2 linked regions of the Thalassoroseus pseudoceratinae genome follow. The protein of the gene in region 2 interacts with the protein of the main gene of each other region in a pairwise test. Links are inferred from orthologs where the notes say so. Each region holds a gene or a part of one and is shown on either strand. Other genes may lie near its edges. The genes, in order: leuS and ligA.

Region 1 (3,832 bases), on a different replicon or contig from region 2:
GAAGATACTTCGTGCCACGATAGAATTCAGCCAATCGAGTACCTTCGGAGCCCGGGGCACCGAGAACTACTTCCGCGACAATTTCCGTCGCATCCCAAGGGTCGGATAATTCTTTAGCTACAGAAACAGCTCGTTGTTGATTGTCGTATGGGCCGTGCCACTCTACTGTAAATCCAGCATGAACACCCAATTCAGTTCGAATCCAGTAATCTGACATGGTGTTTTTCCTACCGCGACCCGTGATTTGCGCAAAGTATAAGGTTCTTATGCAGACTATATTGGGCTCCACCAGGCACTGCCCCAGATACGGTATTACCCCTTCACGACGAAGTTCACAAGTCGTCCCGGCACGACGATTATTTTGATGATTTGTTTGCCGTCGAGGAAACTTTGAACGGTTTCGTCTTGGGTGGCGGTGGTTTCGAGAGTGGTTTTGTCGGCACCGTTGGGGACTTGGATTTTGGCTTTGACTTTGCCGTTGATCTGCACGGGGACTTCGACGGTGTCTTCGCGGATTTTCGATTCGTCGAACTCTGGCCAGGGTTCGTACGCCAATGAAGTCTCGTGCCCGAACAACTCCCAAAGTTCTTCGGCCAAGTGTGGCGCGAACGGGGCGAGCAACAACACGAACGGTTCCAAGATGGCTCGCGGTCGCTGGTCCATTGCGGTGACGGCGTTGGTGAATTCCATCATCCGACTGATCGCTGTGTTGAACGACAACCGCTCGATATCCTCGCCGACGGCTTGGATGGTCTTGTGAAGGATTCGTTCCTGATCTTCGTTCGGCGGGATGTCCTGCACGGAGGCGTTGAGTTTCACCTCGTCGGCTCGTTCGTCGACGATCATCCGCCACGCTCGACCGAGAAAGCGGTACACGCCGTCCACGCCGGACATGCTCCAGGGTTTGTTCTGTTCGAGCGGCCCCATGAACATCTCGTAAAGCCGCAACGAGTCCGCACCGTACTGCGAAACAATGTCATCAGGATTGATCACGTTCCCACGCGATTTCGACATCTTGTAGGCTCGACTATCGACGACGATTTTCGGATCGTCCGCCAATACGAAGTTCTCGCCCTTTTTCTCAACTTGTTCGGCTTCGAGTTTGACCGCAGTGGCAGGTTCGCCGGTGTCGGCTATCACGTGTGTGGCGTCGAGTTCCTCGTTGGTGTTCTCGCGAACTTTCTTGCTCGAAACCCAGTTGCCGTCGGTGTCTTGAAAACCGCTCAACTCAGGAGCGCCGAGAATCATGCCTTGATTGACGAGCTTCTGAAACGGCTCTGGCGTGGTGACTTCGCCACGATCAAACAAGACTTTGTGCCAGAACCGCGAGTACAACAAGTGCAACACCGCGTGTTCGGCACCACCGATGTAGAGATCGACCGGCAACCAGTAGTTCTCTTTCGCGGGATCGATGAACCGCTCGGAGTTTTTCGGGTCAGCGAACCGCAAGTAGTACCAACATGAACCGGCCCATTGCGGCATGCTGTTGGTTTCGCGTTTGAGCTTCACGCCGTCATCAGCGGTTTGGTAGAGCCATTCTTCAGGAGCTTTGGACAAAAGCGGATCGGGCGTGCCGGTGGGTTGGAAGTCCTCCATCTCTGGCAACACGACTGGCAACTCCGCATCTTCGACGGCCCGCACCATTCCGGTCGGGGTGCCGTCAGCGTCGAGTTCATGCCAGATCGGAAACGGTTCGCCCCAATACCGTTGACGGCTGAACAACCAATCCCGCAACCGATAATTCACGGCTTCTTTGCCGAGTCCTTTTTCTTGCAAGTCGGCGGCAATCTTCGGTTTGAAATCTTCCGTCGCCATGCCGTCGTAGGTACCGGAGTTGATCGCGTACCCGGTTTCCGTGAATGCTTCGTCCAATTCCAAACCGGGGACATGCACGGAACCCTCGGCGGCTTCGTTCATCGTCAACGTATCCAACAGCTGTTTGTCGTCAGCGATTGTGGAATCCGTATCGCTGGTCGAGGCGACCACCTGAAGAATCGGCAAGTCGAACGCCTTGGCGAATTCGAAGTCGCGTTCATCGTGAGCCGGCACCGCCATGATGGCTCCGGTGCCGTAACTGACAAGAACGTAATCCGCGATCCAAATTGGAATTTGTTGGCCGTTGACCGGATTCGTCGCGTAGCTGCCGGTGAAGACGCCGGTTTTTTCCTTGGCTAAATCGGTCCGGTCGAGGTCGCTTTTCAAACCGGCCATCCGCCGATATTCCTCGACGGCGGTTTGCTGGTCTTTCGAGGTCAACCGATCGACCGCGGGGTGCTCCGGTGCGAGCACCATGTATGTGGCACCGTAGAGCGTATCCGGTCGGGTGGTGTAGACCCGAAGCACGTCGGTGTCGGGCGATTTCGGAAAGCCGGTTTGCTCGCGTTGTTGCTTCCAGGCTGTGAAGCCGTCTTCCGTCTGCGAGCCGATGTAGAAATCGACCTCCGCCCCCAAACTTTTGCCAATCCAGTTCCGTTGCAAAGCCTTGACCGAATCGGGCCAATCCAAGTCTTCGAGTTCTTCGGACAATCGCTCGGCGTATGCGGTGATGCGGAGCATCCATTGTCGAAGTTGACGGCGTTCCACCGGATGATCGCCGCGTTCGCTTCGCCCTTCCGCCGTGACTTCCTCATTCGCGAGCACCGTCCCAAGAGCCGGACACCAATTCACCGGGGCTTCGTGTTGATACGCCAATCGGTGCGCATCCTGGTACTTCCGGACCGCAGACTCGCCTTCCGATTGCACGTCATTCGGAATCGGCAACTCGGCAATTGGTCGACCTTTGCCGATGCGTTGTTTGCTGTCGGGCCCGGTCCATTCGTGCTCGGGATCGTACCAAGTGTCGAAGAGTTGCAGGAAAATCCACTGGGTCCAACGGTAATAGTCGGGATCGGTGGTGGCGAATTCCCGCGACCAATCGTAACTGAATCCCAAACTTTTGAGTTGGCGGCGGAAGTTGTCGATGTTTTTGTTTGTCGTGACTCGGGGGTGTGTGCCCGTCTTGATGGCGTGCTGTTCGGCCGGTAAACCGAACGAGTCCCAACCCATCGTGTGCAATACGTTCTGACCCTTCATCCGGGCGTGACGGCACACGATATCCGTCGCGGTGTAGCCTTCGGGGTGCCCCACGTGCAAACCGTCACCCGACGGGTACGGAAACATATCGAGGACATATTTCTTTTCGCCTTCGGGGATCTCGTCCGGCAATTGGAAGGTGGCGTTTTGATCCCAAAAGGCTTGCCATTTGGGTTCGATCCGGTTGGCATCGTAGCGAGGCATGAGTGTCGATGTGGGTTAGGTTTGAAGGCGTCGTGAGCGGCCCTTGAGTTTCATTCCGGGCAATCCACGTTTGGCGCAAGATCACAACGCTCAGTGTAGTGGCGTGCGACGGGTTTGCAATTCTGACGTACGATCGGAAAATGGTAAGCGAATTGTTTCTACAGACACCACCCTGCCACTTTGTGTTCGGAACCCCATATGAATTCTGCTGATTCTCGAATTTCCGTCGATCGTCGTCATTTCCTGTCCGCTCTCGCTGGAGCCGGTGCGGTGGCGGCATTGGCCCCCCAAACCGCGTCCGCAAAGGAACCGAAATCGGCCAGCGGTTCGCATATGAAGTTGTCGCTCGCGGCGTATTCGTTCAATCGCCAACTCCGCAAAGGTGGCAGCGATCCACAAATGACGCTGAGTGATTTCATCGATTTCTGTGCGGAACTCGGGCTCGATGGCACGGAATTGACCAGCTACTACTTCCCATCGAAAGTCACAAATGAGTATCTGATGATGCTCAAAAATCGGACGTTTCGGCAGGGATTGGATATCTCCGGCACGGCGA
Region 2 (3,248 bases):
GCAACGATCGCCTCGTGCTGCGCTGACACCCAATAAAATAAGCCGGCTCCGTGTGTTCGGAGCCGGCTTGTTTTTTGAGCGGGATCGTTCATTGAACGTTCGCGACTATGTCGTGGCTTTCTCAGCCGCTGGGACTTTTGGCGGTGCTGGTGGTTTTGGAGCGGCCTTTGGCTTTGCCATTGGCTTCTTCGCAGCGGGTTTTTTCCCAGCAGGTTTGTTGGCCTTCTTCGCGCCCGGCTTCTTGGCCTTTTTGGCTTCTGGTTTCTTGGCCGCTGGCTTCTTAGCTTTTTTCGCCTCTGGCTTTTTGGCTTCCGGCTTCTTTGGCTCTGGTGTTTCGACTTCTTCGATGATCACCGTTTCCGCTTCTGGAACGATGTGCTCTTCGACAATGATGACTTCCGCTTCAGAGCAGCCTTCGCATGCCGGTTCCGCGTGGCAGCTTTCACACTCGACGACCACTTCCGTCTCGCAAGATGTGCAAGGCGTTTCAACTTCGTAGTAAACCGGCTCGCAAGTTGTGTAGGTCGGCGTGCATGCTGGTTCCGAAGATTTGAAGCAGTGACCTGCGAACGATTGCGTGCCGAAAACGAGCACAGCGATCGCTGCGAGTGAATGAGACAACTTCATTTGTTCCCCTCCAATTTCCCAATGTCAATCAATTGTGGCTCAATCGCACATCGTGGCCCTGAAATGGAAAGCGGGCCCCTGCGGCGAAACTGAGAGTCATGATGATTGTTGTGACAGTAGATAACAAGCACAAAATGGGCAAATTAGGGTGTTTTTGGAGATTCGCCGATCAGGTCTAAGAACTCGCGTTCGGTCAGAACCTTCACGCCATACTCCTCAGCCTTGGATAGCTTGCTACCGGCTTTCTCACCAGCGACGAGATAATCGGTATTTTTCGATACGCTCCCGGATGCCCGTCCGCCGTGCTGATGGATCAACTCCTTCGCACCGTTCCGATCCAGCTCGCTGAGTTTTCCGGTCACCACAACCGTCTTTCCAGCCAGAACGCCCGAGTTGGCACCGGACTCCGTTTTTTCAACCGGCTCACCGAAATTCAGTCCGAGTTCTCGGAGTTCATCGATCAACGTTTTTCCAACCTCAGAGGCAAAGAAACTATGGACCGAGTGGGCAATCACGGGGCCGATTTCGTCGACGTCCGCGATCGCCGTTTCGTCTTGACTCTGCAATTCGTCCATGGTCCCAAAGCGATCCGCGAGCAACCGAGCACTACTGGCCCCTACATGACGGATATTCAAACTCGTAAGCAGTCGCCACAATGGCTGGGCTTTGGATTGTTCGATGCCAGCGAGCAGCTTATCTACCGACTTTTCCCCCATCCGCTCCAGTTGCAGAATCTCTTCTCGTTTGCTCGAAAGCCGATACAGATCGGGAATTGAACGTAGAAGATCGGCTTCGAGAAGCTGTTCGACGAGTTTGATACCAAGTCCGTCGATATCCATCCCTTCCCGACTGGCGAAATACCGAAGCGTCTCGCGGAGTTGTGCCGGACACTGTGGATTGACGCACCGGAGGTACACACCGCCTTCGTCTTGCGTCACATCAGCTGCGCATTCTGGGCATTCTGTAGGCTGGGGAAACGGTTTTTCGGTGCCGTCACGAAGGTGCTCTTCAACGCGGACCACATGCGGGATGATCTTACCCGCTTTTTCGACAATGACGTGGTCTCCCACTTGGACACCCAACCGGTGGATTTCATCCCAGTTGTGAAGACTTGAACGTGCAACCGTCGTGCCGGCGATTTGCACGGGGTCTAATTCCGCGACCGGGGTCAGTGTGCCCGTTTTTCCCACTTGGACCGTGATGCTGTTAACCTTGGTGGCCGCTTCGTAACGTTCCCATTTATATGCAATGACCCAACGCGGGCTTTTTCCTCGCGATCCTAACTGATCACGAAGGGAGAACTCATCGACTTTGATGACGATCCCATCGACTTCAAAATCTAGACTATGAATGTCTTCCGCTAGCACGTGCGCACGTTCGAGAGCCGATTCAATGGTCTCAAATGCCTCGACATTCGGCGTGACCGGAACTCCCATTTTCGCGAGGGATGCTAAATACTTCTGATGCGTTTTGAAGTCGTGATCGTAATAGCCCACGCCATGTGCGATGAAGCGAATCTTTCGTTTTGCACAGAGTTTCGGATCGAGAAGTTTCAAAGCGCCAGCGGCCGCATTCCGTGAATTCGCGTACGGCTGTTCGCCGCGTTGCTCTTGTTCAGCCACCAACTTGGCAAAATCCGCATTCCCGATGTAGGCTTCGCCGCGAATCTCTAGTTCCTTTGGCGGATTCTTGCCTGCCAAACGTAGCGGAACTCCACCAACCGTTCGGGCGTTATGCGTGATATCGTCGCCTTGCTCGCCATTACCCCGCGTCACGCCACGTTTGAGTTCGCCGTCCACATACAACAACGCCAGGGCGACGCCATCGATTTTGTATTCGACCGTGTAATGCAATTTCTGATCGGGAAGAAGCTTCCGAACACGCTTGTCGAATTCGATCACGCCGGCTTCGTCGTAGACGTTGTCGATCGAGAGCATCGGCACTCGATGATCGACGGTCTCGAAGCCACTGATGGGTTCCCCGCCAACTTTCTTCGTAGGACTGTCGGGAGAATCGTATTCCGGGTGCTTCTGTTCAAGTTGCTCCAATTCTTTCAGGAGCTTGTCGAATTCCAGGTCCGAGATTTCGGGGCGTGCTTCGACGTAGTACAGTCGCGAATGCCGTTCGAGTTCCGTACGCAACTTCTCAATTTTGGTTTTCACACGAGCCGACATTGACGGAAACCCTTCACATGAAACCGAGTGGAATGGCGTGAAACCGGTGGTGTGTCAATGCTTTGAGGTCGGGCGTTCGGTGAGAGTTTCCCGTGGCTTCCGATTTCGCCATTGATCGACCACCATTGCCAAAACGACGACAACAAGCAGTGCGACCACTTCCCACAATATCATTTGTCCACCGTAATGGTTGATGATACGGATTGCGGGTGAAGTTGGATCACCGAAAATTGCCGCCACGAAGGCAAGAATTGTTACCACAAAGACAGTAGCGACGACGACGGCCAAACGAAAAAAGAAATTGAGATGATGGGACTGCGAATCGTCGTTGGATGGGTGCGGTTGGTTGCTCATGGGCAAAGAGCTTACGAAAGGAAGCCTCGATCTCGCAATTCTTGAATATTTCCTGGCGCGCTTTCGGTGACGCGATCGGCAACATACCGCAAA

What was found.
Region 1: the proteins of ligA (region 2) and leuS interact in binary tests that used the Escherichia coli proteins (3 or more experiments, as listed by UniProt). The link is inferred for Thalassoroseus pseudoceratinae from one-to-one orthologs.

What each region holds. Positions count from the first base shown.
Region 1 is NZ_JAALXT010000004.1:62,427-66,258, reverse strand. What follows is about bases 113-3,619. They hold leuS (leucine--tRNA ligase), read right to left. Parts: upstream 3,277-3,619; coding sequence 313-3,276; downstream 113-312. Other genes in these bases: G6R38_RS14570 (sugar phosphate isomerase/epimerase family protein), read left to right, coding at 3,475-3,619; G6R38_RS14580 (hypothetical protein), read right to left, coding at 113-217. Outside these bases: more of G6R38_RS14580, read right to left, coding at 1-112; more of G6R38_RS14570, read left to right, coding at 3,620-3,832.
Region 2 is NZ_JAALXT010000003.1:915,024-918,271, forward strand. The notes cover bases 287-3,209. They hold ligA (NAD-dependent DNA ligase LigA), read right to left. Parts: upstream 2,802-3,209; coding sequence 771-2,801; downstream 287-770. Other genes in these bases: G6R38_RS27850 (hypothetical protein), read right to left, coding at 287-627; G6R38_RS13565 (hypothetical protein), read right to left, coding at 2,856-3,155; G6R38_RS13570 (hypothetical protein), read right to left, coding at 3,167-3,209. Outside these bases: more of G6R38_RS27850, read right to left, coding at 106-286; more of G6R38_RS13570, read right to left, coding at 3,210-3,248. UniProt on the Escherichia coli protein: DNA ligase that catalyzes the formation of phosphodiester linkages between 5'-phosphoryl and 3'-hydroxyl groups in double-stranded DNA using NAD as a coenzyme and as the energy source for the reaction.